Regions from separate parts of the Streptomyces sp. NPDC052079 genome, predicted to be linked through region 1. Evidence: riboswitches for the same ligand, from Rfam matches in the RefSeq annotation. Region 1 holds a riboswitch; the other holds the start of a gene.

What was found. Region 1 has a riboswitch for S-adenosylmethionine ahead of AB0L56_RS22325 (aminotransferase class V-fold PLP-dependent enzyme). Riboswitches for the same ligand answer to the same signal wherever they lie in the genome.
Region 2: another riboswitch for S-adenosylmethionine. It lies ahead of thrC (threonine synthase); the one in region 1 lies ahead of AB0L56_RS22325 (aminotransferase class V-fold PLP-dependent enzyme).

What each region holds. Positions count from the first base shown of each region.
Region 1 covers NZ_JBFAWL010000016.1:50,601-65,951, forward strand. Annotated here, with positions in the region: gene AB0L56_RS22300 (heme-copper oxidase subunit III) at 1-566, shown strand, start outside; gene AB0L56_RS22305 (c-type cytochrome) at 645-1,457, shown strand; gene AB0L56_RS22310 (Rieske 2Fe-2S domain-containing protein) at 1,454-2,512, shown strand; gene AB0L56_RS22315 (ubiquinol-cytochrome c reductase cytochrome b subunit) at 2,509-4,146, shown strand; gene trpD (anthranilate phosphoribosyltransferase) at 4,302-5,366, shown strand; SAM riboswitch class IV at 5,444-5,560, shown strand; partial or broken gene AB0L56_RS22325 (aminotransferase class V-fold PLP-dependent enzyme) at 5,681-6,541, shown strand; gene AB0L56_RS22330 (Lrp/AsnC ligand binding domain-containing protein) at 6,669-6,950, opposite strand; gene AB0L56_RS22335 (rhomboid family intramembrane serine protease) at 6,947-7,687, opposite strand; gene AB0L56_RS22340 (hypothetical protein) at 7,845-8,084, shown strand; gene AB0L56_RS22345 (NYN domain-containing protein) at 8,152-9,495, shown strand; gene AB0L56_RS22350 (NlpC/P60 family protein) at 9,727-10,767, shown strand; gene AB0L56_RS22355 (NlpC/P60 family protein) at 10,986-11,999, shown strand; gene AB0L56_RS22360 (hypothetical protein) at 12,033-13,223, shown strand; gene AB0L56_RS22365 (glycosyltransferase family 87 protein) at 13,657-14,895, opposite strand; gene AB0L56_RS22370 (glycosyltransferase family 4 protein) at 15,016-15,351, shown strand, end outside.
Region 2 covers NZ_JBFAWL010000007.1:123,349-138,699, reverse strand. Annotated here, with positions in the region: gene AB0L56_RS14375 (1-phosphofructokinase family hexose kinase) at 1-451, opposite strand, end outside; gene nagA (N-acetylglucosamine-6-phosphate deacetylase) at 572-1,717, opposite strand; gene AB0L56_RS14365 (ROK family protein) at 1,717-2,670, opposite strand; gene AB0L56_RS14360 (DUF3263 domain-containing protein) at 2,915-3,145, shown strand; gene otsB (trehalose-phosphatase) at 3,475-4,335, opposite strand; gene AB0L56_RS14350 (trehalose-6-phosphate synthase) at 4,392-5,801, opposite strand; gene AB0L56_RS14345 (hypothetical protein) at 5,945-6,637, shown strand; gene AB0L56_RS14340 (glucosyl-3-phosphoglycerate synthase) at 6,856-7,827, opposite strand; SAM riboswitch class I at 7,966-8,113, shown strand; gene thrC (threonine synthase) at 8,132-9,427, shown strand; gene AB0L56_RS14330 (MoaD/ThiS family protein) at 9,465-9,740, shown strand; gene AB0L56_RS14325 (cold-shock protein) at 10,171-10,374, shown strand; gene groL (chaperonin GroEL) at 10,726-12,348, shown strand; gene AB0L56_RS14315 (hypothetical protein) at 12,497-13,066, opposite strand; gene murQ (N-acetylmuramic acid 6-phosphate etherase) at 13,109-14,050, opposite strand; gene AB0L56_RS14305 (MurR/RpiR family transcriptional regulator) at 14,177-15,127, opposite strand; gene AB0L56_RS14300 (hypothetical protein) at 15,184-15,351, shown strand, end outside.

The DNA of each region.
Region 1 (15,351 bases):
TCAACCGGCCGAACCTCACCAGCGTCGGAACCATCATCTGGCTGAGTTCCGAGCTGATGTTCTTCGCGGCCCTCTTCGCGATGTACTTCACCCTGCGATCGGTGACGGGACCCGACTTCTGGTCGGAGAAGGCCGACCTGCTGAACTTCCCGTTCTCGGCGACGAACACCACGATCCTGGTGCTCTCCTCGCTCACCTGCCAGCTCGGCGTGTTCGCCGCCGAGCGGGGTGACGTGAAGAAGCTCCGGGGGTGGTTCATCGTCACCTTCATCATGGGCTCCGTCTTCATCGGCGGTCAGGTGTTCGAGTACACCGAGCTGGTCAAGCACGAGGGACTGTCCCTCTCCTCCGACCCCTACGGCTCGGCGTTCTACCTGACCACCGGCTTCCACGGCCTGCACGTGACGGGCGGTCTCATTGCCTTCCTGCTGGTCCTGGGCCGCACCTACGCGGCTCGGAGGTTCACGCATGACCAGGCGACCGCGGCCATCGTCGTGTCCTACTACTGGCACTTCGTCGATGTCGTCTGGATCGGCCTCTTCGCCACGATCTACATGATCAAGTAGCGGGCCCACATCCGCGCGCTGCACGCAGCGCACCCACCAGAAGCATCGACGCAGAAGATCCTGACACCGGGGTAATCCGTGAAAAAGCTCTCCGCACGACGACGCCACCCGCTGGCGGCGCTCGTCGTCCTACTCCTCGCGCTGGCATGCACCGGGGGGCTCTACGCCGTGTTCGCACCCGCGGACAAGGCGCAGGCCGACGAAACCGCCCAGTCCCTCACCATCGAGGAGGGCAAGAAGCTCTACGCGGTCGGCTGCGCCAGCTGCCACGGCACCGGCGGTAAGGGCACCACTGACGGTCCGAGCCTGGTGGGCGTGGGCGCCGCCGCGGTCGACTTCCAGGTGAGCACCGGGCGTATGCCGGCCGCCACCTCGCAGGCCGCGCAGATCCCGGACAAGCCGGCCGTCTACACCCAGGCCCAGATCGACCAGCTGGCGGCGTACATCGCCTCCCTGGGCGCCGGCCCGGCCGTCCCCACCGAGGAGCAGTACGGCCCCGAGGGCGCCGACAGCGCCAAGGGCGGTGAACTGTTCCGCAACAACTGCGCGCAGTGCCACAACTTCACCGGCAAGGGTGGTGCGCTCACGCACGGCAAGTACGCCCCGAGCCTCGAGGGCGTCGCGCCGAAGCACATCTACGAGGCCATGCTCACCGGCCCGCAGAACATGCCCTCCTTCCCCGACAGCACGCTGTCGGAGCAGAACAAGAAGGACATCATCGCGTACCTGCAGGCGGTCAACAGCGACAAGTCCGAAAGCCCTGGCGGCCTTTCGCTCGGCGGACTGGGTCCGGTCTCCGAGGGCCTGTTCGCGTGGGTCGTCGGAATGGGCGCGCTGATCGCGCTCGCCGTCTGGGTCGCCGCTCGGACCGCAAAGGCCAAGAAGTCATGAGTAGCCAAGACATTCCCGAAGAGAACCTGCCCGCAGCGCGGGACACCGCCCACGGCGCCGTGAAGCTGGCGGACGACAAGAACCCGTTCGCCGACCCGGGCCTGCCCCCGCACGAGCCCCGGGTCCAGGACATCGACGAGCGGGCCGCCAAGCGGTCCGAGCGCACGGTCGCCCTGCTGTTCACGCTGTCGATGCTGGCCACCGCCGGCTTCATCGCCGCGTATGTGACGATCCCGGTCGACCAGTCGGTCTACATCTGGCCGCTCGGCCACATCAGCGCGCTGAACTTCGCGCTCGGCATGACCCTTGGTATCGCCATGTTCGCCATCGGCGCCGGCGCGGTCCACTGGGCCCGCACGCTGATGTCGGACCACGAGCTCGCCGACGAGCGTCACCCGATCGAGGCCCCGCCCGAGGTCAAGGCGAAGGTCATGGACGACTTCCGCCAGGGTGCCAAGGAGTCCGCGCTCGGCCGTCGCAAGCTGATCCGCAACACGATGTTCGGCGCGCTCGCCCTGTTCCCGCTCTCCGGCGTGGTGCTGCTGCGCGACCTCGGGCCGCTGCCCGGGACCAAGCTGCGCCACACCCTGTGGTCCAAGGGCAAGCTGCTCGTCAACATGAACACGAACGAGCCGCTGCGGCCGTCCGACCTCGTCGTGGGCTCGCTGACCTTCGCCAAGCCCGAGGGCCTGGAGGAGCACGACCACGAATTCCAGACCGAGATCGCCAAGGCCGCGCTGATGCTGGTCCGCATCCAGCCGGACAACATCAAGGACAAGCGGTCGCTCGAGTGGTCCCACGAGGGCATCCTCGCGTACTCGAAGATCTGCACCCACGTCGGTTGCCCGATCTCCCTGTACGAGCAGCAGACGCATCACGCGCTGTGCCCCTGTCACCAGTCCACCTTCGACCTTGCCGACGGTGCCCGGGTCATCTTCGGTCCCGCCGGTCACGCCCTGCCGCAGCTGCGCATCGGCGTGAACGACGAGGGCTACCTCGAAGCGCTCGGCGACTTCGACGAGCCCGTCGGTCCTGCCTTCTGGGAGCGCGGATGAGTACCACAACGACCCCCGAGTCCCGCTCGCGCGGCAAGGCACCGGCCGGCGAACGCGTCGCCGACTGGGCTGACGGCCGGCTGGGGATCTACTCCCTGGCCAAGGCCAACATGCGGAAGATCTTCCCCGACCACTGGTCGTTCATGCTGGGCGAGGTCTGCCTCTACAGCTTCCTCATCATCATCCTCACGGGTGTGTACCTGACGCTGTTCTTCCACCCGTCGATGAACGAGGTGGAGTACCACGGCAGCTACGTGCCGCTGCAGGGACAGCTGATGAGTGAGGCCTACAAGTCGACGCTGGACATCAGCTTCGACATCCGTGGCGGTCTGCTCATCCGGCAGATCCACCACTGGGCCGCGCTGGTCTTCCTGGCCGGCATGTTCGTGCACATGATGCGCGTGTTCTTCACCGGCGCGTTCCGCAAGCCGCGCGAGATCAACTGGCTGTTCGGCTTCCTGCTGTTCGTCCTGGGCATGTTCACCGGCTTCACCGGCTACTCGCTCCCGGACGACCTGCTCTCCGGCACCGGTATCCGCTTCATGGAGGGCGCGATCCTGTCCGTGCCGATCGTCGGCACGTACCTCTCGTTCTTCCTCTTCGGCGGCGAGTTCCCCGGCGACGACTTCGTGGCCAGGTTCTTCTCGATCCATGTCCTGCTGCTGCCGGGCATCATGCTCGGCCTCGTGGTGGCGCACCTGATCCTGGTCGTCTACCACAAGCACACGCAGTTCCCGGGTCCCGGCAAGACCAACAACAACGTCGTCGGCATGCCGCTGCTCCCGGTGTACATGGCCAAGGCCGGAGGCTTCTTCTTCCTGGTCTTCGGTGTGCTCGCGGCCCTCTCGGCGATCGCCACGATCAACCCGATCTGGGCCATCGGCCCCTACCGGCCCGACATGGTGTCCACGGGCGCCCAGCCGGACTGGTACATGGGCTTCTCCGAGGGCCTGGTCCGTGTCATGCCGGGCTGGGAGATCAACTTCTGGGGTCACACGCTCGTCCTGGGTGTGTTCATCCCGCTGGTGATCTTCCCGCTGGTCCTGGTCGCCATCGCCGTGTACCCGTTCATCGAGTCCTGGGTCACCGGTGACAAGCGCGAGCACCACATCCTGGACCGCCCGCGCAACGCCCCGACGCGTACCGCCTTCGGTGTCGCCTGGATCACGCTGTACTTCGTGCTCCTCGTCGGTGGTGGCAACGACATCTGGGCCACCCACTTCCACCTGTCGATCAACGCCATCACCTGGTTCGTACGGATCGCGTTCTTCGTCGCTCCGATCCTGGCGTTCATCGTCACCAAGCGGATCTGCCTCGGCCTCCAGCGCCGGGACAAGGAGAAGGTGCTGCACGGCCGCGAGACGGGCATCATCAAGCGCCTGCCGCACGGCGAGTTCATCGAGGTGCACGAGCCGCTCAGCCAGGAGCAGCTGTACACCCTCACCGCGCACGAGCAGCCCAAGCCGATCGAGATCGGCCCGGAGGTCGACGAGAACGGCGTCCGGCGCAAGGTGAAGATGACCGAGAAGCTGCGCGCCAAGCTCAGCAAGGGCTTCTACGGCGAGGACGCGCAGATCCCGAAGCCGACCGTCGAGGAGTACAAGGAGATCACGAGCGGCCACGGCCACCACTGATCGCCTTCAGCGCCTCACCCCAGTCGCCACACGACGGCGAAGGGCCCCCGTCCGTTCTCCGGACGGGGGCCCTTCGCCGTCTCCGGAGCTGGATAGGGTGGAGCCCGGGACCCCTCCGGGTCCCCTGGACTCATCCACGACCATCAGGAGCGGCCATGAGCGCTGTGACCCCCGCTGGAGGCGACACCGCGGCGGGCCGCTCCTGGCCTGCCCTGCTGAACGGACTGCTGGACGGCCGGGACCTGTCCGCCGACGACACCGCCTGGGCGATGGATCTGATCATGCGCGGCGAGGCGACCGACGCGCAGATCGCCGGCTTCGCGGTCTCCCTGCGGGCCAAGGGCGAGACGGTGGAGGAGATCACCGGCTGTGTACGGGCGCTGTACGACCACGCCAACGTGATCGAGGTGCCGGGCGCGACCGTCGACATCGTGGGCACCGGCGGCGACGGCGCCAAGACGGTCAACATCTCCACCATGTCCTCGATCGTGGTGGCCGGCACCGGCGCCAAGGTCGTCAAGCACGGCAACCGGGCCGCCTCCTCCGCCTCCGGCGCCTCCGACGTCCTGGAGAAGCTCGGCGTCAATCTCGAACTGACCCCGCGCCGGGTCGCCGAGGTCGCCGAGGAGGCCGGGATCACCTTCTGCTTCGCCGTGAAGTTCCACCCGGCGCTGCGCCATGTCGCCGCCGCCCGCGGCCAGCTGGGCATCCGCACGGTGTTCAACTTCCTCGGCCCGCTGGCCAATCCGGCGAAGGTCAAGGCCCAGGCGGTCGGAGTCGCCGACCCCCGGATGGCACCCATCATGGCGGGGGTCTTCGCCGAACGCGGCCACTCCTCGCTGGTGTTCCGCGGCGACGACGGCCTGGACGAGCTGACCACCACCGCCACCTCCAAGGTGTGGGTGGTCCGCGACGGCAAGGTCGACGAGGAGACCTTCGACCCGCGCGACGTCGGGATCGACCTCGTCCCCGTCGAGGCCCTGCGCGGCGCCGACGCCTCCTACAACGCGGAGGTCGCCCGCCGCGTGCTGGACGGCGAACAGGGCCCCGTACGGGACGCGGTGCTGCTGAACTCGGCGGCGGCGCTGGTCGCCCTGGAGCCGGGCCCGGGCACGCTCACCGAACAGATCCGCGCCGGGATGGCGAAGGCGGCCGAGGCGATCGACTCGGGGGCCGCCAAGCGGGTCCTGGAGCGCTGGGTGGCCGCCAGCAACGCGTGAGCCGCCCCACGGTGCCATGTCCCGCGATCCGGATACGGGTTGCGGGGCATCGGTCACCTCACGTACTTTCCTTCCCAGGTCATGAGTGACAGCCATCAGGCCCCGGCCGGCTGTCCGGCAACCCTCCGTCCGTGGCGGGGTGCCCCGGGTGAAGACCAGGCCGTGAGCAGCAAGGCCCACGGCAAGCGCGGTCATCGAGGAGCCTCCCGTGAGCAAGCGAATGCGCTAGGGCTGCCGAGCCCCACCTCCGCACACCCCTTTCCTTTACTCCTCCGCGCTCGAGCCACGTCCGCTCGCGCGAGGATTCCGCCTGCCCACGGGAGTTCACGCTGGAACGCGCCCTCGCCGACCGGGACCCGCACGGCCCGGGCCTGGTCTGTGTCACCGGCGCCTCCAACGTCACCGGCGAGCTGTGGCCGGTACGGGAACTGGCCGCCGCCCACGCGCACGGTGCGCGCATCGTGCTGGACGCCGCCCAGCTCGCCCCGCACCACCCGGTGAGCGTCAGGGGCCTCGATGTCGACTGGGTCGCCTGCTCCGGGCACAAGCTGTACGCGCCTTTCGGCTCCGGTGTGCTCGCCGGCCGTGCCGACTGGCTGCGGGCGGCCGAGCCCTATCTCGCGGGCGGCGGCGCCAGCCGCACCGTCACCCGGCGCGCGGACGGGGGAGTGGACGTGGAGTGGCACGACGGCGCCGCCCGCCACGAGGCCGGCTCGCCCAACGTCATCGGCGCCCACGCCCTCGCCTCCGCCTGCAAGGCGCTCACCGAGGCCGGCTTCGAGGCGCTGGCCGCGCGCGAGGAGCGGCTGATCCGCACGGTGCGCGAAGGGCTCGCGGACGTTCCGGAGGTGCGGTTCCTGTCGCTGTTCGGAGCCGAAGCGCCGCGCGTCGGTGTGCTGGCCTTCGTCGTCAAGGGCTGGAACAGCTCCCACTTCGCCGCCGCGCTGTCCGCCGAGTACGGCATCGGCGTACGGGCCGGCCTCTTCTGCGCCCACCCGCTGGTCCGGCGCCTCCTCGGCAGCGCCCCTGGGCCCCAGGGCGAGTGCGGGGCGCCGGGGCAGAAGTCGCTCAACGCCATCCGGATCAGCTTCGGCGCGGGCACCCCGGACGAACACGTGGAACGCTTCGTACGCGCGGCACGCGAACTGCTGCGCGACGGCGCCCGGAGGGGCTGAATGCCAGCCCGTCCGGCGTTTGAGGACGAGGCCCGAAGGGCCGAAGGGGGGTCTGGGGGCGCAGCCCCCGGGGACGGGACGGGAAGGGGCGGCGGGGGCGAAAAACCCGCCCGCACCGCGACAGGCTTTAGCTGTCCAGCCCGATGGCGAACGCCGCCTCCAGGTCATGCTGCGAGTACGTCCGGAACGCGACGTGCGTATCCGTCCCCTCCACCCCCGGAATCTTGCTGATCCGCCCGGGAATGACCTCCGCCAGATCCTCGTGCTCCCGCACCCGGACCATCGCGATGAGGTCATACGTCCCGGTGACGGAGAACACCTCGCTGACACTGTCCAGCGCGGCGATCTGCTCCGCGATCTCGGGAATCCGGTCCACGCTGGTCTTGATGAGGACGATCGCGGTGATCACGGCTGGTTCTCTCCCTCGGGGGCCGGAGCAGGGGCGGACGCGGACTTCACTGTAGTCGCCCTGCCGAACCACACCCACGCACAGCCGAAGCCCAGCGCGAACCCCACCAGGTGCGCCAGATACGCCACCCCGGGCCCGTCGGCCGCCCGCCCCGCCGCCGCCCACTGCAGGGCCGCCCAGAACGGCAGCACCACCCACGCCGGCAGGCGCACCGGCAGGAAGAACAGGAACGGCAGAAGACTGGTGACCCGCGCCCGCGGGAACAGGAAGAGGAACGCGCCGAGCACCGCCGAGATCGCCCCGGAGGCACCGACCAGGGACCGCTCGGACTCCGCGTTGGCAGCGGCGTACCCCAGCAGCGCCAGATAACCGCACCCGGCGTAGCACAGGGTGAACCGCACCCGGCCCATCCGTGCCTCGGCCATCGCTCCGAAGACGTGGAGGAACAGCATGTTGCCGAGCAGATGCACCCAGCTTCCGTGCACGAACAGCGCCGTGGCCGGGGTGAGGACGGCTCCGGGGGATCCTTCGAACAGGTCTGCGGGGATCACGCCCCAGCGCCGGAAATAGGCCCGCTGTGCCGCGAGCAGCTCCTCCCCGGAGCCGTCGGCCGGATGGAATCCCGAGGCGGGGCCGATCAGGAAGACCAGGCAGCACAGCACGATGAGGGTGCGGGTCACCGGCGCGGAGGTGCCCCGGATCGCCGTGGCGGCCGATGCGCCCCAGTTGCGGATCATGGAAACAGAGCATGGCGTAACCGGACGTAACCGCACATACCGCCTCGCCGCCGGGGACGGGCGGGCGGCGGGGACCCGCCAGGCCGTAGGGTTACGTGCCACACGTACCGGGCGGCCCGGTGCGTCACGGACACTGGAAGGAAGGCGAACAGCCACGATGACGGTTCCTCTGCCGACCGCCTCGACGCGGTGGCGCTGCACCCTCTGCGGCAACCTGACCCGCTTCGACGTGACCCGCTCGTCGAAGGTCGTCGAGTACGTCCACCTCGACCTGGCCGGAGAGCCCAAGGTCGAGGAGCGCGAGGTGCTCGACGAGACGGTGGAGTCGGTGCGATGCCGCTGGTGCAACGCCGTGGATCAGGTGGAACTCGTGGACAGGCCGGGCGCCGGCTCCTGACAGGGAGCGGGCCCCGCTGACGGCGACCCCGTACACGGGGCCGCACATAGGCATTGGGGTGTGACGGATGGTGGAGACCACGGGCGGGGGGCCGCAGGACGGCGCCGCCGAGGTGCTCGACCGTCCGCTGCCCGACGGAGTGCGCCGCCGGGTCGTCCAGATCGTCGCGGACGGCTTCGGCGGGCTCACGGTCGCCGAGCTGCCCGCCCAGCTCCGGCAGTACGCCCGGTTCGCCCCGAACCGCCGCGCCAAGTTCGCCGGCAACGCCATGGCGGCGGCGCTGGAGACCGATCCGCTGTTCCGGCAGCGCATCGGGGAGAAGCTCAGAGAAGCCCAGCCGGAACTGACCGGCGCCCTCGACTCCGGCTCCCCGCCCCCGGCCGCGGACCCGCTCGACGTGGCGGCCGCGGCCTATGTGCTCCGCCCGGCCGGCTGGGTCAAGCTGGTGACCGCCGCCGGCGAGGAGGCCCAGCGCGCCCACGCCGAACGCGCCGACGAGGAGACCCGCGCCGAGCTGGAGCGGCTGCGCGACGAACTCGCCCGGGCCCGCGAGAACACCCGGTCCGAGACCGAGCGACTGCGCGCCGAGCTGGAGGCGGCGAAGAAGGAGTCCGAGTCGCTGCACCGCAAGCTGCGCTCCGCCCACAGCGACGTCAAGCGCGGCGAGGCCGCCCTGCGCAAACTGCGGGCCGAGATGGAGTCGGTCCGCGCCGACGGTCAGGCCCAGGTGTCGGCCGCCGAGAGCGAGAGCCGGCGGCTCAAGGCGCGGCTCGGCGAGACCGAGGCCGCGCTGGAGGCCGCGCGCCGGGCCGCCCGCGAGGGCCGCAGCGTCGAGGACATGCGGGTACGGCTGCTGCTGGACACCGTGCTCGACGCCGCCCAGGGGCTGCGGCGCGAGCTGGCGCTGCCTCCCGTGTCCGTCCGGCCCGCCGAGACCGTGGACGCCGTGGAACCGGGGCGCATGACCCCCAAGGACATCGCCGCCCGCGCGCTGTCCGAGGACGACCCCGCCATCCTGAACCAGTTGCTGGCGCTGCCGCAGGCCCATCTGGTCGTCGACGGCTACAACGTCACCAAGACCGGCTATCCCCAAATGCCCCTGGAGAAGCAGCGCCTGCGCCTGCTGGGCCAGCTCGCCCAGCTCGCCGCACAGACCGGCGCCGAGGTCACCTGTGTCTTCGACGGTGCCGAACTCGCCGCGCCCGTGCTGCTGGCGCCGCCACGCGGCGTGCGCGTGCTGTTCTCCAAACCGGGCGTCACCGCCGACGAACTGATCCGCCAACTGGTGCGCGCGGAGCCGCCGGGGCGGCCCGTCATCGTCGCCTCCACCGACCGGGAGGTCGCCGACGGGGTCGCCCGCGCCGGCGCACGCCCCGTCGCGTCGGCGGTGCTCCTCAAGAGGCTTTCCTAGTATCTGATTCCCATCCGTCCCCCGTGCAACGTAACGGTCCTATGCCCGAATTGACGGAACCGCCACGCAACGTAGCGTCAATCGAGCATCACTGCAGGTGAGTTGAGGCGAAATAAACCCGCTGTAACGGAGATTTTGTGCCCGGGGATTTGAACTGATCACACGAGAATCACTAGGGTCTGCCTTCGAACCCTCGCTCGCGCGATCACTCTCGAGAAGGAGCTCGTCTCCGTGGCGTCCCACCGTCGTCCCAAGCAGCCGAGCCGCGCACGTGTGACCGTGCTCACCACCGCTGCCGCAGCTGCCGTTGTCATGAGCTCGCAGGCCGCCAACGCCGCTCCCAGCGAGAAGCCGAGCAAGGACGAGGTCAAGGCCAAGGTCGACAAGCTCTACGAGCAGGCGGAACAGGCCACCGAGAAGTACAACGGCGCCAAGGAGAAGCAGGAGAAGCTCCAGAAGGAGATCTCCACGATCCAGGACAACGTCGCCAAGGGCCAGCAGGAGCTCAACGACCTGCGCGACGGCCTCGGCACGATGGCCAGCGCCCAGTACCGCAGCGGCGGCATAGACCCCTCCGTGCAGCTCTTCCTCTCCGCCGACCCGGACGACTACCTCGACAAGGCGTCCACCCTTGACCAGTTGAGCACCCAGCAGGTCGAAGCGCTGAAGAAGATCCAGGAGAAGCAGCGCGAACTCGCCCAGCAGCGCTCCGAGGCGTCCGAGAAGCTCAAGGACCTCGCCTCCACCCGCACCGAACTGGGCAAGAAGAAGAAGGAAGTCCAGGGCAAGCTCTCCTCCGCGCAGAAGCTGCTCAACAGCCTCACCGCCGAGGAGAAGGCCCAACTCGCCGAGGAGCAGAGCCGCGCCACCCGCGCCAGCGAGCGCGACGCCCTCTCGGTCAACGTCCCGCCCGGCTCCGGACGCGCCGCCGCCGCCTTCGCCGCCGCCCAGAGCAAGCTCGGCTCGCCCTACGTGTACGGCGCCACCGGCCCGTCCTCCTTCGACTGCTCCGGCCTCACCTCCTGGGCGTACGCGCAGGCGGGCGTCGGACTGCCGCGCACCTCCGAGGCCCAGACCGGCGCCGGCACCAAGATCTACTCGACCAGCCAGCTCAAGGTCGGCGACCTGGTCTTCTTCTTCAACGACCTGCACCACGTGGGCCTCTACGCCGGCAACGGCCAGATCATCCACGCCCCTCGCACCGGCACCGTCGTGCGCTACGAGTCGATGAACACCATCGGCGGTCCGTTCATGTTCGGCGTCCGCGTCTAGGGTCCGGTCCGCAGGTCCCGAGGCCCTTCCCGGTGGTCCGGTGCGCCCGTTAGGGGGAATCGCACCGGTGCCCATCGGGCCCCACGCCCCGCCTCCGACGCAGGTCACAGGCGGGGCGTCACCGTATGTGCGTGCTCCGGCCGTTGGTCCGCCCGCCGCCGCCGACGCTACTGTCTGCCGCGTTTCCCTGTCCGCCAGCGGAAGGAGCACGGCTTCCCGTGGGGTCCCATCGCCGTACCGCACCCTCATCCGGATCCGACCGGAGCGCCGTCGTCGCCCTCGGCCTGCTGTCCGCGGCGGCCACCACCCTCGGCGCTGTCCCGGCCGCGGCGACGCCGCCCGACGACACCCGGGCCGAGGTGGACCGCCTCTACCAGGAGGCCGAGAAGGCCACCGAGGCATACAACGCGGCCGACGAGCGCGCCGACGGACTCCGCAGGCAGATCGCCACCGCACAGGACCAGATCGCCCGCAAGCAGCACCGCGTCAACACCATGCGCGAGTCGCTGGGGTCGCTGGCCGGTGTCCAGTACCGCTCCGGCGGCCTGGAACCCGCCGTTGCCCTGCTGCTCTCCGACGACCCGGAGGACTACCTGGAGCGGGTCTCCGTCCTCGACCGGATCACCGCCCACCAAGCCGGTGAGCTACGCAGGCTGCGGGGAGCCCTGCGGTCCCTCGCCCAGGACCGCGCGGAGGCGGCCGGCAAGCTTCGCGCGCTGGAGAAGAGCCGCAAGGCCGTCGCCGCCCACAAGCGGACCGTCGAGAGCAAGCTCGCCGAGGCCCGCCGGCTGCTCAACTCCCTCCCGGCCGGCGAACGCGCCGCCTGGAACCGGGCCGGCCGCTCCGCCCGCACGGACCTGCTCGGCCCGGGCGGCATCCCCGCATCGGGCCGCGCGGCCGCCGCCGTCGCCGCCGCGCGCTCCGCCCTCGGCAAGCCCTACGTGTGGGGCGCCAACGGCCCCGGCGGCTTCGACTGCTCCGGACTGACCCAGTGGTCGTACGCCCAGGCCGGGGTCGCCCTGCCGCGCACCTCGCAGGCCCAGCGGTACGCCGGCCGCCAGGTCCCGCTCTCCCAGGCGCGCCCCGGCGACCTGGTCGTCTACCGCTCCGACGCCTCCCACGTCGGGATGTACATGGGCAACGGCCAGGTGATCCACGCGCCCTACCCCGGGGCGCCCGTGCGCTACGACCCCGTCGGGATGATGCCCGTCTCGTCGGTCACCAGGGTCTGACCGGGACGGCTCCTCGCCCTTACCCTCGGAAAGGTGGCGGGTCGACGGCGGGTGACGGGAGCGTCCCTGGTGGCGCTGTGTCTGCTGCTCGTCTCCCTGGTCTCGTGCGGCGGCGGCAGCACCGTCGACGGCGCCCGCGCGGAGGTGCAGTCGCTCCTCGACCGGCGCGCGGAGGCGGTCCTCGACCGGGACGCCGCCGCGTACGCCCGCACCGGCACCCGGGCCGGGTTCGACAACCTGCGCGCGGTCCCGCTCGCGGACTGGTCCTACCGGGTCACGTCCCTGCACCGCACCGGCGACAGCGCCACCGCCTCCGCCGACCTCAGCTACCGGGTGGAGGGCTACGACCGTTCCCCGGTCGTCACCGCCCGCTCCCTGAGCCTGAGCCGGGACCGGGACGGCCACTGGTCCGTCGATTCCGACCGCCCCGCGCGGAAGTCCGGCCAGCAGTTGTGGGACCAGGGCCCGGCACGGGCCGTCCGGGGCGAGCGCAGTCTGGTGCTGGGTGTCGGACAGCCCGCCGGCAAACTGCGCGACTACGCCGCGCTGGCCGACCGCGCGGTGCCCGCCGTGTCCGACGCCTGGGGCCCGCGATGGACCGGGCGCGTCCTCGTCATGGTCCCGGAGTCCCTGGAGGACATGGCGGGCCTGCTGGGCTCGCCCGCCTCCTCCTACCGGGGCATCGCCGCCGTCACCACCGGCGCCACCGGCACGGACGGGCGGGCACCGGCGGACCGGGTCATCGTCAACCCGGACGCCTTCGGGCTGCTCGGCGACTCGGGCCGGCAGGTTGTTCTCACCCACGAGACCACCCACGTCGCCACCCGCGCCCACACCTCGCCCGCGACTCCGCTGTGGCTGTCCGAGGGGTTCGCCGACTGGGTCGGCTACCGCGACGGCGGCCGGGGCCCCGCCGAGGCGGCACCGGAGCTCGCCTACGCGGTGAGTCAGGGCGAGGTGCCGGGCGCGCTCCCCACCGACGAGGACTTCGGCTTCTCGGGGGACGCGGACGGCCTCGCCCGCGCCTACGAGGGCGGCTGGCTGGCCTGCCGCCTGATCGCCGACCGCTGGGGCGAGGAGCGCCTCGGCGTGTTCTACCGCGCGGTGGGCGCGCACAAGGAGCGCGAGGGCGCGGTCGAGTCAGCGATGAGCCGCGTCCTGGGCACCACCCCGGAGGCCTTCACCCTCCAATGGCACGACTACATAAGAACCACCCTGACCTGACCACGTACGCCTGCGGCGCACCCACGGTGGGTGGGTGGTGCGGGGGCCATCCCCACGACCCACCCACCGCCGCCCTCCGCGCCCGGCTGCCGCGATCCGCCGCCCGCCGCTCCTGCTGCCGCCCTCCGCGGGCAGCCGCCCGCCGTTCCCGCGGCCCGCCGCTCCTGCTGCCGCCCTCCGCGGGCAGCCGCCCGCCGCCGCGATCCGCATGCAGCCGCCCGCCGCTCGCTGCCGCAATCCGCGGGCAGTCGTGCCGCTGGGGCGGCACGGGTGGGCGCGACGGCACCCCGCTTGCGCCGGGCTGCGCAGACACCCCCCGGCCAGCACCCTCGCGGCCAGCGTCCAGGCGCCGGGCTGCGCAAACCTTCCCCCGGCCGGCACCATCGTGGGGCACCCCGCAGGCACCGGCCGCACAGATACACCCACCCCGGGTTCACGACGAGACTCGCGTCTCCGCCGCCCGGGCCGGCCCCGGGACCAACGGAACCTCCCGCCCCCGACCCGGCACCGTCGTACACCACAACACCCGAGCCCCCACCACCGTCGCCCCCACCAGCAGCCCATTCCGCAACACCAGCAGCGAAACCCCCAGCACATCGCTCGCCACAACATGCGCGAACCACAACGGAAACTCCAGCACCGTCACCAGACAAGCCCCCAGCACCAGCCCCACCGGCCCCCCCATCCGGCTCCCACGGAAGCACAGACACACCGCCCCCACCCCCACCAGCCACACCATGTACTGCGGACTGATCACCCGACTCGTGGTCGTGAACATCAGCACCCCCACCAACGCCGCATCAGCAACCGTGTGCGCCTCGAAACGATTCGCCACCACCCGCCACAGCACCAGCCACCCCAGCGCCGCCCCCGTCAGGAACAGCGCCCCCGTGCTCACCCAGTTCACATACGGCCCAAGGAACTCGACCGAGCCGTAGTTGAGCAGCACCTCGCCCTCCCAGCCGTGATGCCGCGCCACATGGAAGACCAGCGACCCCAGCGACTCCACCTCCGTCCCCCGGTCCCGCTGGAACCCGAGGAACGCGAACGCCCCCGGCATCAGCACGGCGAACAGCACGGCCACACCGACCCCCGTCACCCCCGCCGACACCCACGTCCCACGCCGCCGCACCGCGAGCAGGAGCAGCGCAGGCCACACCTTCACCAGCGCCCCGAACCCCGCCAGCGCCCCCGCCACCCGCGGATGCCGTCCGGCCGCCAGCAGCCCGGCCACCGCCACCGCCGTCACCATCACGTCGTACCGCGCGTACACCGTCGGCCCGAGCAGCGGCACGCCCGCCACCCACACCCAGGCCCCCCGACGCGCCCGCCCGGGACCGCGGCCCCCGTACAGCAGCATCGCCAGCGTGATCAGGTCGGCGACGCACGCCAGCACGAAGAACGCCGTCGGGTACTCCAGGAACGGCAGCAGACCGGGGGAGAGGATCGCCAGCGCCGCCGCGGGCGGGTACTGCCAGGTCACGTCGTTCAGCGGGAACGTTCCGGTGCGCAGGACGTCGTACCAGCCCTGGTAGATCACCGACACGTCGCTGGTGACGTCAGGCCCCGGAAAGACGATCACCTTGAGCACGCACAGCAGCAGCGCCGTTCTCGTCAGCGCCCAGATGACCAGCAGCCATGCCAGGGACCCGCGTCCGGCCGTCGTCTCCACGTGATCCCTGCCCGTCCGGTGTGCCGTCGTGAGGGGCCATGATGTCCCGACTTTGGTGTACGTGCCACAGAGCACCGCCGTGGCGTACCGCGAAAGCACCGTTCGGTAGGGTCTGCGACGATGCACAAGACCCTGATCGTGACCAACGACTTCCCGCCACGGCCCGGCGGCATCCAGGCGTTCCTGCACAACATGGCGCTGCGGCTCGACCCGGAGCGCCTTGTCGTCTACGCCTCCACCTGGAAGCGCTCCCGGGAGGGCGCGGAGGCGACCGCCGCCTTCGATGCCGAGCAGCCCTTCACCGTCGTACGCGACCGTACGACGATGCTGCTGCCGACCCCGGCCGCCACCCGGCGGGCCGTCGGGCTGCTGCGCGAACACGGGTGCACCTCGGTGTGGTTCGGGGCGGCGGCGCCGCTCGGCCTGATGGCCCCGGCGCTGCGCCGCGCGGGCGCG
Region 2 (15,351 bases), on a different contig from region 1:
CCGCGTACGCGCCCACCGGGACACCCGGGGGCAGGCTGCCGCACAGGGCCACCGCCGAGGCGGAGGCCAGCAGATCCTCGTACACCTCCTGAAACGCGGACCACTCGGCGTGGGTGATGTCCGGGCCCGGCTCGTTCAGCTGTGTGGTGGTGCCCGAGCGCTCGTCCACCACCGCGACGGTGCGCCGGGTGGTGCCGGAGACCGGGACCAGCGCGTCCGTCAGCCGCGGGACCTCGGTGAGCCGGTCGCGCAGGGTCCGCCCCGTCGTACCGCCCGAAAAGCCGGTGACCGTCACCTCGTGGCCGAGGGCGGCGAGCACCCGGGCCACGTTGACGCCCTTGCCGCCGGGGCGTTCCGTCACCGCGGAGACCCGGTGGGAGCCCCCCGCCCGCAGGGAAGGTATGCGATAGGTGATGTCGAGAGCGGTGTTCAGGGTGACCGTGAGTATCACCGGGCCGACCTCCCCCTTTGTACTTGTGCCTGCCGTGTGTCCCGGGAACACGATCATGCCGCACGGACGGCGGTCGGCCCACCCCTGGGACCGGCCACCGTCCGGCGACCCAGGGACGGATCAGCCCAGTTGGGGATCGACCACCCATTCTCCCCGGCGCATCACGCCCACCAGGTCGAAACCGGCGTCCAGCACCACCAGGTCGGCGTCCTTGCCGGGTTCCAGGGAGCCGATCCGGTCGTCCAGGCCGAGCAGCCGCGCCGGGGTGGCGGAGACCGCCGCGACGACGTCCTCGACGGGCAGCCCGTCCACCGTCACCGCCCGCTTGAATGCGCGGTCCAGGGTGAGCGTGGAGCCGGCGATCGAACCGCCCTCCACCAGCCGGGCCACACCGTCCGCGACCTCGACCTCCAGGGGGCCCAGCATGTAGCGGCCGTCGCCGAAACCGGCCGCGTCCATCGCGTCGGTGATGAAGGCGACCCGCTGGGGGCCCGCGTGGTGGAAGGCCAGCTGGAGCGCGGCCGGATGCAGATGGGTGCCGTCGTTGATCAGCTCGACGGTGACCCGCTCGTCCTCCAGCAGGGCGGCGATCGGGCCCGGGGCGCGGTGGCCGAGCGGGGGCATCGCGTTGAAGAGGTGGGTGGCGACGCTCGCGCCCGCGTCGATGGCCGCGACGGTCTGCTCGTAGGTCGCGTCCGTGTGTCCCACGGCCGCGATCACCCCGTGCTCGACGAGCAGCCGTACGGAGTCCAGGCCGCCCGGCAGCTCCGTGGCCAGCGTCATCATCCTCGCCTGCCCGTGCGCGGCGTCGAGCAGCTTGCGGACCTCGGCCGGGTCGGGGTTCCGCAGCAGGTTCTCGTCGTGCGCGCCCTTGCGGCAGGGGGAGATGAACGGCCCCTCGAAGTGGATGCCGGCGATGTCGCCCTGCTGGGCCAGCTCCGCGAGCATCCCGGCGTGCCGGGCGAGGAAGTCCAGGTCACCGGTGACGGCGGAGGCGACCACCGTGGTGGTGCCGTGCAGGCGGTGGGTGCGGACGGCCTGGAGCACGTCCTCGGCGGTGCCGCCGGCGAAGGACGCCCCGCCGCCGCCGTGGTTGTGGATGTCGACGAAGCCGGGGACCAGCCAGTGGCCGGACAGGTCGGCCGTCTCGGCGTCGCCGGGTGCCGTGGCGGCGATCCGCGTGCCCTCGACGATCACGCGCCCGTCGTCCACGGTCCCGGTGGGCAGGACCACCCGGGCACCGGTGAGAACCTTGGTGGGGGCCATCAGGTGGTTACCTCCGAGGGGTACGAGGGGGCAGTGGTGTCGATCAGGTCCCAGGCGAGGAGCCCCGCGCCCAGGCATCCGGCGGTGTCCCCGAGGGCCGCGGGGACCAGGGACGGCAGCTTCTGGAAGGTGACCCGCCGCCGGACAGCCTCCCGCAGGGGTGTGAACAAGGTTTCCCCCGCCTCGGCCAGCCCGCCACCGACGATCAGCGTGCGCGGGTCCAGCAGGGTGAGTGCGATGACCAGCCCGTCGGCGAGCGCGTCCACCGCGTCCTGCCACACCTGACGGGCCCGTACGTCCCCGGACGCGACGGCCTTGGCGCAGTCGGCCGCGCCCGCGCCCGGGTCGCCGCAGGCGGCCGCCCAGGCCTCGCTCACGGCGGCGGCGGACGCGTACCGCTCCAGACAGCCGCGCTGTCCGCACGGGCAGGGGGCTCCTCCGGGCCGTACGACGATATGGCCGATCTCGCCTGCGAAGCCGTGCGCACCGGTCTCGACCCGGCCGTCGATGCCGATGGCGCCCGCGATCCCGGTGCCCAGCGGGACGAACAGGAAACGGTCCGCGCCCTTGCCCGCCCCTATGCGGCCCTCGGCGAGCCCGCCGGTGCGCACGTCGTGGCCGAGGGCGACGGGGATGCCGCCGAGGCGTTCGGTGAGTAGCGCGCGCAGCGGGACGTCGCGCCAGCCGAGGTTCGCCGCGTAGACGGCGACTCCCTGGGCCTCGTCGACGATGCCGGGGACGGCGACGCCGGCGGCCGACGCGGGGACGCCGTGCCGGCGGAGGCCGTGGGCGCGCAGTTCCGCCGCGAAGTCGAGGATCTCCGTGACGACCGCGTCCGCGCCGCGGTCCCGGCCGGTGGGCCGGCGGGCCTGGTGCAGCAGCTCGCCGTCCGCCCCGACCAGTGCGGCCTTCATCCCGGTGCCGCCCACGTCGAGGGCGATGACATGTTTCACGGGAAACAGTGTGGACCGGGGACCCGCGAGAGGTCTAGTCCACTCACGTGGTGTAGGCCTTATTCCGACTATCGGTGCGGCGGCGGGTCGGGTCCCGTCGGTGCAACCTGCTGCCGGTCACCGGCTCGGAGTCCCGCGCGATGGCCGTGTCCGGCCGGGACAAGGATTTGAAGCCGTTCCTTGACCCTGGGGGCGCTTCAGGCGACGGCTACGCGGGCGGAGAGTGCGGAGTAGTCTGCGGGGCATGGACGAGGGGCTGGGGCGGCGTGAGCGGGACATTCTCGCGTTGGAGCGGCGGGGCTTCACGGGGCCTGGGGCGAAGGAGCGTGCGATACGCGAGGAACTTGGTCTGGCGCCCGTGCGCTACTACCAGCTCCTCAACGCCCTCCTGGACGATCCGCGGGCCCTGGCCCACGACCCGGTGACCGTCAACCGCCTGCGCCGCGTCCGCGACAGCCGCCGCATGGAACGCTGAGCGGGATCCCGGAGGGTTGTTTTCGCCCCCGCCGCCCCTTCCCGTTCCCGACCTCCGGGGGCGCTGCCCCCGGACCCCCGCTCCTCAAACGCCGGAGGGGCTGGATTGTGCCGGACGGGCTGAGAATCCATCCCGAGGGCGCAGCCCCAGATGGAACGGGAAGGGGCGGCGGGGCTGCGCGCTCGAAACCCCGCTCCTCAAGTGCCGGAGGGGCTGACACACCAGCCCGTCCGGCGTTTGAGGACGAGGCCCGTAGGGCCGACAGGGGGGTCTGGGGGCGCAGCCCCCAGGGACGGGACGGGAAGGGGCGGCGGGGGCGAGGAAAAGCTTTAGGGGAGGCGGGCGGCCAGGGACCGTAGGAGGCGTACTACGCCGGAGGGGCCGTCTGTTACCACGTCCGCGCGTTCTCGTAGTTCCGTTACCTCCTCGCTGCCGCTGCAGATCAGCAGCCCGGGCGTGCCGGCCGCGCGGAGTTTGTCGACCGCCGTGTACGCGGCGAGGTCGCCCAGGTCGTCCCCCGCGTAGAGCACCGACCCCGCGCCGATCTCCCGCGCGTACTCCAGCAGGGCGACCCCCTTGTCCATGCCCGGCGGGCGCAGCTCCAGGACCATGCGGCCCGGCTCGACGACGAGGCCGTGCCGGGTGGCGAGGTCGGCCAGCGGTTCGCGCAGGGCCTCGAACGCGGCCTCCGGATCCTCGGCCCTGCGCGTGTGCACGGCCACCGCCCGGCCCTTCTCCTCGATCCAGGTGCCCCGCCACGCGCCGACCCGGTCGAGCAGCCCCGGCAGCTCCGCACGGGCGGCGGCGACACCGGGGTGCGGGGCGGGCGCGGTGACGGTGCCGGTGACGGCGTCCCAGCGCTCGGCGCCGTAGTGGCCGAGAACGACGAGGTGCTCCAGACCGGGAACGCCCGCGAAGCCCCCGATGCGTACCGCGACCCCTGCCGGCCGGCCCGTGACGACGGCGACCGAGGCCACCTTCGGGGCGAGCGCGGCGAGCGCGGGCACCGCGTCGGGGTGCGGGCGGGCCTGCTCGGGATCCTCGACGATCGGCGCGAGTGTCCCGTCGAAGTCGAGCGCGATCAGTGCCTCCCGGGGCCGGGAGAGGAGAGCGTTCAGTCCGTCCCGGCCGGCCTGCGTGGCGGGCGTGGGCAGAGCGTTCGGGTCCGTGGAATCCGTAGGACTGGCCATACGCCCAACCTATCCACGGGCGGCCCGCCGCACGCCTGCCTGACCGGCCATCCCGGTCAGTGGGACGAATCCACCGGCTCGTCCCGCAGCGCCTCCAGCTGGTCCAGGAACCAGCGGGCCGGGGGCAGCGCCGTCGCCGAGGCAATCAGGCGCTTGGTGCGGTCGGTGCGGTCGGCGGGGCTCATCGTCAGGGCCTCGTGCAGGGCACGGGAGGTTTCCACGATGTCGTAGGGGTTGACGGTGATCGCATGCTCGCCCAGCTCCTCGAAAGCGCCCGCCTCCCGTGACAGCACCAGCGCGCAGCCCGCGTCGGAGACGACCGGGACCTCCTTGGCGACCAGGTTCATGCCGTCGCGGATGGGGTTGACCAGGGCCACGTCCGCCAGCCGGTACCCGGCCAGCGAGCGCGCGAAGTCGTCCTTCAGGTGCAGGACGACCGGCCGCCAGCCGGGCGTGCCGTAGCGCTCGTTGATGTCGTCGGCGAGCCGCCGCACCTCGGCGGTGTAGCGGCGGTAGACGGCGAGCTCCTGCCGGGAGGGGTAGGCGAAGGCGACATGCACCACGCGCTCGCGCCACTCGGGGTGGTCGTCCAGGAGCTGCCGGTACGCCAGCAGGCCCCGCACGATGTTCTTGGACAGCTCGGTGCGGTCGACCCGGACGATGGTCCGGCGTCCCTCGCCGATCTCCTCGCGGAGTGCGGCGATCCGCTCGTCGACGTCCGCCTCGTGGGAGCGGGAGCGCAGGAAGTCCGCGTCGGCGCCCAGCCCGTGCACGCCGATCCGCGTATCGCCGAGCCCGCCCGCGAACCGCTCGCAGCACGCGGTGAACGCGTCCGCCCAGCGCCGGGTGAGGAAGCCCAGCCGGTCGGCGCCGAGCATCCCGCGCAGCACCTGCCGCGCGATGTCGTCGGGCAGCATCGCGAAGTACTCCGGCGGCGCCCACGGGGTGTGCGAGAAGTGTCCGATGCGCAGGTCCGGGCGGAGTTCCCGGAGCATCCCGGGCACGAGCGTCAGGTGGTAGTCCTGGACCAGCACCGCCGCGCCCTGCGCCGCCTCCTCGGCCAGCGCCTCGGCGAACGCGCGGTTGTAGGTCTCGTACGAGGCCCACTGGCGGCGGAACTCCGCGTCGAAGACCGGCTCCAGCGGTGTCTGGTACAGCATGTGGTGCACGAACCACAGCACGGAGTTGGCGATCCCGTTGTACGCGTCGGCGTGCACGTCCGCCGGGATGTCCAGCATCCGTACGCCGTCCTCGCCGGCCCCGCGCCGCACGGCCTCCCGGTCGCCGTCGGACAGCGCCGAGCACACCCACAGCGCCCCCGCCTCGGGCCCGATCGCCGACAGCCCGGACACCAGTCCGCCGCCGCCCCGCTTGGCCCGCAGCGAGCCGTCCTCTCCCACCTCGTACGACACCGGTCCCCGGTTGGAGGCGACCAGCACCTGAGCAGCACCGAAGCTTGCAGCCATACGCCTCAACCTAGCCCGGCCCCCGGAACCTCAAACGTGCCCGTGCGTCACCTCGGTGGCGATTTGGTCACGTGGGTTGTGTGGAAGGTGTGAACGAGTGGAAGATGCGTGGTGCACGTTTCAACAACGGGGGGGTGGGCGCCATGCCCATATGCATACGCGTACGCATGCGCGGATTCGCCGGGACGACGGCGCTGATCGCGGCCTCCGCGCTGGCACTGGCCGGCTGCGGCGGCGGAGACACCGGCACACAGGGCAGCACGGACGATCGGCCCGCGGCGGTCACCGCCACGCCGAGCAGCGGCAGCCCCACGCCTGAGGCGTCCCCCACCACCGAGACGCCCACCCCGACGCCCACCCCCACCCCGACCCCCGTCACCCTGTCGGACCACACCGGCGACCGCGTCGGGACGGCCATCCGCGCGGCCAAGAAGGCCGGCCTCGACTACAGCGTCCGTCTGGAGGGCACCGGCAAGCGGGCCTCCTCCTGGGGCAGCGGCGAGAAGGTCTGCGAGCAGACCGACGGGTCCGACAGCGTGACGTTCACCGTCCCGCGCGACGGCCGCGACTGCGACGGCCGCCTGCTGCACACCCCGAAGCCCACCCCGACCCCCGAACCGGCGCAGACGCAGGAGACGGGCGGAAGCGGGGGCACCGGGGGCGGCGGTACGGGCACCTGCGAGCTCACCAGCCCGGCCGGCAACTGCTACGCCGACGGCCAGTTCTGCGCCCAGAAGCACCGGGGACTGAGCACGCACGGCCGGGGCGGCGAGTACCTGACCTGCTCACTGGACTCCGGCGGCATCTGGCGCTGGTCGGACGGCGTGGCCGGCTGACCTGCCGTACCTGCTGACCGGCCGACCTGCCGACCGGCCGACCTGCTGACCGGTGACCGGCTGACCGGCCGACCTGCCGACCTGCTGACCGGTGACCTGCTGACCGGTGACCGGCCGACCCCAACCGGTGACCGGCTGACCTGCCGACCGGCCGACCTGCCGACCGGCCGACTTGCCGCCGGCCGACCGGTTGAGCGGCTGAGCGGTGACCGGAGGGGTCAGGCCACCCTGCGGGCCCGGTACTCCGGGATCTCCGTCATCGGCGGCCGCTCCTCCGTGTCGACGGAGTAGGTCCGGGGTTCGAAGCTGTGGTCCGTCCGCTCGAACTGGGTCAGGGACGGCCGGATCATATGGGCCCGGGCCAGCCGCAGCTGCGCGGTGCGGTAGATCGCGGCGGCCATGCGGCCGAGGGCCTGGCCGTCCTGGTGCCGGTGCTTGCGCACCCCGACGTCGACCTGGGCCAGCGCGTCCAGGCCCACCAGGTGCAGGGCGTCGACCAGCATGCCGAGCTCGACGCCGTAGCCGACCGGGAACGGGAGCCGTTCGAGCAGGGGGCGGCGGGCCGCGTACTCGCCGCCCAGTGGCTGGACGAAGCCGGCCAGCTGGGGCCAGTGCAGGTTCAGCAGCGGGCGGGCCATCAGCTCCGTCACCCGGCCGCCCTGACCGGCCGCGGCCGTGCCGGAGGCGGGTCCGTCGGACACCGTGAGCGGACGGTCGTACATGGCCTTGACCAGGTGTACGCCGGGCTCGGTGAGGAGCGGGCCGACGATGCCGGTGACGAAGTCGGAGGAGAACTCCCTGAGGTCCGCGTCGACGAAGGCCACGATGTCGCCCCGGGTGACCAGCAGCGACCGCCACAGCACCTCGCCCTTGCCGGGCACGGCCGGTATGCGGGGCAGTATCGCGTCGCGGTGCACCACCGACGCGCCCGCGGCCGCCGCCTCCTCGGCCGTGCGGTCGGTCGAGCCCGAGTCGACCACCACGACCTCGTCGACCAGCGGGGCCTGGTGCACCAGGTCGTGCCGGATCACCGAGACGATCTCGCCGACCGTCGCCTCCTCGTTCAGCGCGGGCAGCACCACGCTCACCGTCTGCCCCGTCGCGCGTTTCGCAGCAAGGAGCCGGTGAAGCGGTCGGTCGGCCACGGACCACGACCGCTCGGTCAGCCAGCGCTCGACTTCTTCCAGCACGGTCCCGGCTCCTCACTGGCCCGTGATCCATCTCGCGCTTCGGACGGACCGTCTGCACCAACCAGGCCTTCGGTTACAGTCTTGAACAACGCCGACGACCCTCGCACGCCGGGGGCCGTCGCGCGCACAACTGAACACCGCTCATCCAGAGGGGCAGAGGGAAACGGCCCGATGAAGCCCCGGCAACCCTCCAGTCGGTTCTTGTCACATGGACGTGGCGAGGCTCCCGGCTAGGGAAGGTGCCAAATCCGTCTCACGGCGAGATGCGTCGTGAGGAAGATGAGGAGAAAGGGCCTCGCCTCACATGGCTGTGCAGACTGTTGCAAGCTCCACCGACTCCGCCGCCGCGAACTCCGTCGACCTGGGCCCCGCCGCCGCGCTGTCCTGCCGCGAATGCGGTCACCGCGTGCCCCTCGGCCCGGTCTTCGCCTGCGAGGAGTGTTTCGGCCCGCTGGAGATCGCCTACGACTTCTCGGCCTACGACACCGAGGAGCTCCGCAAGCGGATCGAAGCGGGGCCCACGAACATCTGGCGTTACGCGCCTCTGCTGCCCGTCCCGGCGGACGTGGCGACCAAGCCCAACCTGAACCCCGGCTGGACCAAGCTCGTCCAGGCCGACAACCTCGCGCGCGAGCTGGGCGTCACCGGCGGCCTGTACATCAAGGACGACTCCGGCAACCCGACGCACTCCTTCAAGGACCGCGTCGTGGCCCAGGCCATCGAGGCCGCCCGTGCCTTCGGCTTCACCACCCTGTCCTGCTCCTCGACCGGCAACCTCGCCGGCGCCGTCGGTGCCGCCGCGGCCCGGGCGGGCTTCCGCTCCTGCGTGTTCATCCCGCACGACCTGGAGCAGGGCAAGGTCGTCATGGCCGCCGTCTACGGTGGGGAGCTCGTCGGCATCGAGGGCAACTACGACGAGGTGAACCGCTTCTGCTCCGAGCTGATCGGCGACCCGGCCGGCGAGGGCTGGGGCTTCGTCAACGTCAATCTGCGGCCGTACTACGCGGAGGGCTCCAAGACCCTCGCGTACGAGATCTGCGAGCAGCTGGGATGGCGGCTGCCCGACCAGATCGTGATCCCGATCGCCTCCGGCTCGCAGCTCACGAAGATCGACAAGGGGCTGCAGGAGCTGGTCAAGCTCGGGCTCGTCGAGGACAAGCCGTACAAGATCTTCGGTGCGCAGGCGGAGGGATGTTCGCCGGTCTCCACGGCGTACAAGGCCGGGCACGATGTCGTCCGTCCGCAGAAGCCCGACACGATCGCCAAGTCGCTGGCGATCGGGAACCCGGCGGACGGCCCGTACGTCCTGGACATCGCCCGTCGCACGGGCGGTGCGGTGGAGGACGTCACGGACGAGCAGATCGTGGAGGCGATCACGCTGCTCGCGCGGACGGAAGGGATCTTCGCGGAGACCGCCGGCGGTGTGACGGTCGGCGTGACGAAGAAGCTCATCGAGAGCGGTGCGCTCGACCCGTCCCTGAGCACGGTGGTGCTGAACACGGGGGACGGTCTCAAGACGCTGGACGCGGTGGCGGGCACGGGGCTGACGGCGACGATCCGTCCGAGCCTTGAGTCGTTCCGTGCAGCCGGGCTTGTCTGAGTCGTCCCTGAGTGTGTTACCTGACCGGAGGTTTGTTGTGAGCGTGACTGTTCGTATCCCCACCATCCTGCGCACCTACACGGGTGGGCAGGCCGAGGTGACCGCCGAGGGGGCCACCCTCGCCCAGGTCATCTCGGATCTGGAGAAGAACCACACGGGCATCGCCGCCCGGGTTCTGGATGATCAGGGCAAGCTGCGGCGGTTCGTCAATGTGTACGTGAACGACGACGACGTGCGGTTCGAGCAGGGGCTCGAGACGGCCACCCCGGACGGGGCCGGTGTGTCGATCATTCCGGCGGTCGCCGGCGGCTGATCATTACCTTCGGTAACGACGGTTACCGAGTGTGCAGGACATTGCCCCTTCCGTAAGAGATGCGGAGGGGGCAATTCCATGGGGTTGAACGCGGTAGGGTTGGGGAACGCGCTCCTGATCCACTGATCGAGCACCGTGAATTTCTGCCGCACGCCCGACTGGATGTAGCCAAAGTGTGGGCCCTTTTCGCGGCTTTTGTAACGTTTGCCCGGCCCGACTTGCCCTGAATTCGGATGAATTCTCGCCACATTCCGGACCGGCGGCGTCCAGATTTCTCGTCCGATTGACCTGTTGCAGACGGCAGTTGGGCAGATACATTCAGCCGCGGTCGACGCGTTCCGGCGCACGCCCCCAACCGTTGGGGGGTGAGGTCTGACCCGGATCCGCGAAGTGTGGATCTGTGCAAGGGCCAGTAATAGGGGAGTTAGGCATGGCTCAGGGCACCGTCAAGTGGTTCAACGCGGAGAAGGGGTACGGCTTCATCGCGGTCGACGGTGGTGCGGATGTTTTCGTCCACTACAGCGCGATCCAGATGGACGGCTACCGCACCCTCGAAGAAGGCCAGCGGGTCGAGTTCGAGATCTCGCAGGGTCAGAAGGGCCCGCAGGCCGACATGGTTCGTCTCAGCGCCTGAACGCGCTACCTGCCGCAAGGATCTTCTGCCGACGAAGGGCCCGTACCTCTTGGGGTACGGGCCCTTCGCCGTGCCCGTGTACTCCCTGCACTCCCCCTGGCGCGCTTGCGCCCACCCGTCACCCGACCGCCACGCCTCGACGAGCCCGCTTCGCGGGAGCGCCTTGCACTCGGGTGGGTCGAGTGCTAATCATTGGCGTTAGCACTCTGAAGGTGAGAGTGACAACGAGGACCGGGTCGGTGAGGCCCGCCGGCCGTGTGGGGCAAGGAACCACGGGGTTGGCGAGCCGTCCGTCGCGGGCGCGGGCGCGGTCCGAAGGAATCACCCCCAGTCCTGGAGGGACCACTTCACATGGCCAAGATCATCGCGTTCGACGAGGAGGCGCGGCGCGGCCTCGAGCGCGGCATGAACCAGCTCGCGGACGCCGTGAAGGTGACGCTCGGCCCCAAGGGCCGCAACGTCGTCCTCGAGAAGAAGTGGGGCGCCCCCACGATCACCAACGATGGTGTGTCCATCGCCAAGGAGATCGAGCTCGAGGACCCGTACGAGAAGATCGGCGCCGAGCTGGTCAAGGAAGTCGCCAAGAAGACGGACGACGTCGCCGGTGACGGTACGACCACCGCGACCGTTCTCGCCCAGGCCCTGGTCAAGGAGGGCCTGCGCAACGTCGCCGCGGGTGCCAACCCCATGGCTCTGAAGCGCGGTATCGAGACGGCCGTCGAGGCCGTCTCCGCCGCCCTGCTGGAGCAGGCGAAGGATGTCGAGACCAAGGAGCAGATCGCCTCCACGGCCTCCATCTCCGCCGCCGACACCCAGATCGGCGAGCTCATCGCCGAGGCCATGGACAAGGTCGGCAAGGAAGGCGTCATCACCGTCGAGGAGTCCCAGACCTTCGGTCTGGAGCTGGAGCTCACCGAGGGTATGCGCTTCGACAAGGGCTACATCTCGGCGTACTTCGCCACCGACATGGAGCGTATGGAGGCCGTCCTCGACGACCCGTACATCCTGATCGCGAACTCCAAGATCTCCAACGTCAAGGACCTGCTCCCGCTCCTGGAGAAGGTCATGCAGTCGGGCAAGCCGCTGCTGATCATCGCCGAGGACGTCGAGGGCGAGGCCCTGTCGACCCTGGTCGTCAACAAGATCCGCGGCACCTTCAAGTCCGTCGCCGTCAAGGCCCCGGGCTTCGGCGACCGCCGCAAGGCCATGCTCGGCGACATCGCCATCCTCACGGGCGGCGAGGTCATCTCCGAGGAGGTCGGCCTCAAGCTGGAGAACGCCACGCTGGACCTGCTGGGCAGGGCCCGCAAGGTCGTCATCACCAAGGACGAGACCACCATCGTCGACGGTGCCGGCTCGCCCGACCAGGTCCAGGGCCGCGTGAACCAGATCCGTGCCGAGATCGAGAACAGCGACTCGGACTACGACCGCGAGAAGCTGCAGGAGCGCCTGGCGAAGCTCGCCGGCGGTGTCGCGGTCATCAAGGCCGGTGCCGCCACCGAGGTGGAGCTCAAGGAGCGCAAGCACCGCATCGAGGACGCCGTGCGCAACGCCAAGGCGGCCGTCGAGGAGGGCATCGTCGCCGGTGGTGGCGTGGCCCTGCTGCAGGCCTCCCAGGTCTTCGAGAAGCTGGAGCTCGAGGGTGACGAGGCGACCGGCGCCAACGCCGTGAAGCTCGCGCTGGAGGCCCCGCTGAAGCAGATCGCCGTCAACGGTGGTCTCGAGGGCGGCGTCGTCGTGGAGAAGGTCCGCAACCTCCAGGTCGGCCACGGCCTGAACGCCGCGACCGGTGACTACGTCGACATGATCGCCGAGGGCATCATCGACCCGGCGAAGGTGACCCGTTCCGCGCTGCAGAACGCCGCCTCCATCGCCGCGCTGTTCCTCACCACCGAGGCCGTCATCGCCGACAAGCCGGAGAAGGCCGCGGCCCCGGCCGGCGGCGGCATGCCGGGCGGTGACATGGACTTCTGATCCTCCCGAGGATCGGATCCGTCCGTCGCGTGACCGAGGGCGGCACTCCCTGTTCCGACAGGGGGTGCCGCCCTCGGCGTATGCGGGGCCCCCGGCCGTCGGCCCGCGTGCTGCCGGGCACCCCTCAGAGACCGCCCATGGGCTCGATTCAGAGATTGCCCATCGGTTCGATGTCCACCCTGACCGGGGTGCCCCACACCCGGAGCACCTCGTAGTCGGTGAACTCGTGCACGATCCGGTACGCCATGGCGGGCCGGGACCCGCGCCGCTGCGCCGCGATGAACAGCTCGGCCTCGCGCCGGTCCCGGCGCGGTGTCCCGCACAGCTGCCACGCTTGGCCGTTCCACGCCTCCGGCAGCCAGCGCTGCTGCGGCTGCGGCCGGTCACCGCGCACCCCGTACCGGGACTCCGGGCGCTCGGCCGGCCGGGGCGCCGGCGCGGGGCCGTTGAACTCGGCGCGGCGGGCGGCGCGACGCCGGGTCTCGCAGAGCAGACACAGGTCCGGGGCGCTCTTGTCCACCGGTCCTGTGGGGTGCTCGGCGCAGCGCGTGCTGGGCGCGGCCGTGGTGACGCTCTCCTCGAGCAGGTCCAGGGCCCGCCGCAGGTCGTTCTTCACCTCGTGCAGCCGGGCGTCCGGCGTGTCGGCGGACAGCGCCTCGCCGTGCTCCCCGAGCACACGCAGGGCGCGGCCCAGGGCGGTGAGCTGCGCGTGATTCATGCTTCGTCTCCGGGTCGGGTCCCCCCAGTATCCGCCGGTCGCCTATGCCCCGGCACCCGCCTTCGCCAGCGCGGTGCGCAGATGGCCGTCGGACTCGGTGAGGAGGCGGGTGGCCGTGGGGCCGTCGACGTCGGCCAGGATGACCAGGATCGCGTGTTTGACCTCGCCGTCCGTGGCGGTCAGGGCGCGTTCGACGACGTCGTCCGCCGCGCCCGTCGCCTGCGCGACGATACGGCGGGAGCGGGCCCGAAGCTTCTCGTTGGAGGCGCGGACGTCGACCATCAGGTTCCCGTACGTCTTGCCCAGCCGGATCATCGTGATCGTCGACAGCATGTTCAGGACCAGCTTCTGTGCCGTGCCGGCCTTGAGGCGGGTGGATCCGGTGAGGAACTCCGGGCCGACGACGACCTCGATGCCGTGCTCGGCCGCCGCCGCGAGCGCGCTGGCCCGGTTGCAGGCCAGGCCGACGGTGAGGGCGCCGCGGGCGCGGGCGTAGGCGACGGCGCCGATCGCGTAGGGGGTGCGGCCGGAGGCGGAGATGCCGACCACCGTGTCGTCGGCGGTCAGCTGCAGTGCTGCCAGGTCGGCCTCGGCCAGCTCCGGGGAGTCCTCGGCGCCCTCCACGGAGGTGACCACGGCGTCGGGGCCGCCCGCGATCAGGCCGACGACCTGCTCGGGGGCGGTGTTGAAGGTCGGCGGGCACTCGGAGGCGTCCAGCACGCCCAGCCGCCCTGCGGTGCCCGCGCCCGCGTAGACCAGCCGGCCGCCGCGGGCCATCCGCTCGGCGACGGCGTCGATCGCGGCGGCGATCGCCGGCACCTGCTCGGCGACGGCGCCGGCCACGGTGGCGTCCTCGCCGTTCATCAGTCGCGCGATGTCGAGCGTGGGCAGCCGGTCGATGTCCGCGAGCTCCGGGCGGAACGCCTCGGTGGTCAGCGTCTCCAACTGGGAACGAAGGTCGGGGTGGTCCGGGGTGGGAGTCATGGGCGGTGTCTTTCGAGTCCGGGTTGGGCGGATCACCTGGGGGCGCGGGGCTGTGTCGATCTGCGGTTTCGCCGCGTGGGCGCGGTCGACGACGGATCACCCGTGCTTGGCAACAGCGCTCCGCCCTTACGGCCCCTTGCGGCCCGCCCGGTGCCGGTGCGCCAGGGCCTCGTAGGAAGCGGCCAGCGCCGGCGCCGCCGCGTCGTACGTCCGCTGCGCGACCCCCACGAACAGACAGTCCACCACCAGCAACTGCCCCGTCCGGGAGGACATCGCGGCGGGCCGCAGCTCGCTCTCGCGGGCCGTGGACGTGGTCAGGACGTGGTCGGCGTACTGCGTGACGGGGCTGTCCGGACGGCCGGTGACCGCCACCGTCGTCGCTCCGTGCTCGAAGGCCACCCGGAGCGGTTCTATGACGTCCCCGGTCGATCCGGAGTGCGTGATGGCGATCGCCACGTCACCCGAACGGAGCTGCACCGCGTTGGTGACCGCGAGGTGGGGGTCGCTGTGGGCGTGGGCCAGCAGGCCTATGCGCAGCAGCTTCTGGGTGAGGTCCTGGGCGACGAGACCCGACGCGCCCACGCCGTACACATCGGTGCGGCGGGCGCCGGCCAGGGCGGACACGGCGGCGGCGAGCTGCACGGTGTCCAGTCCGGCGGCGGTGTCGGCCAGGGTCTGCTGCTCGTCGTAGGCGAGCTTGGCGACGACGTCGGCCATGGGGTCGTCCACCGCGATGTCCGTGGTGATGGCGGGCGCGCGCCCGGACTGCTGCTGGGCGGCGAGCCCGGCCAGCGCCAGGCGCAGATCGCGGTAGCCGGGGTAGCCGAGCAGGCGGGCGGTGCGGACGACGGTGGCCTCGCTGGTGCCGGTGAGTTCGGCGAGGCCGGTGACCGTGAGGGCCGCGCAGCCGGCAGGGTCATCGGCGACGGCTTCGGCGACCCGCTGCATGGACCGGGTCATCGACGGTGCCAGTGTGCGCACCTTCGCCGCGAGGGCGGCGGGGGCAGGCGGGGCAGGCGGGGCGGGCGTGGTGGCGCCCGGACCACCCGCGAAAGTTTCCTTCAGCTCATTGGTCACAGTATGAAAGATATTTTCGCTGCGGCCTCCCGGTCAAGAGTGCGCACAATAGGGACATGGAACCCCAGCCCCACGGCGAGTCCTCCGCCGGCCCGGTCGACCCCCTGGAACAAGCGTTGCACGCGGCACGCGCCCTCGTGCTCGCCGATCTGGTCGCGCGCGAGGTCGCCGAGGCGGACGTGGTGTCCATGGTCGAGGACTCCGTGGCGCACCGGCGCTGGTGG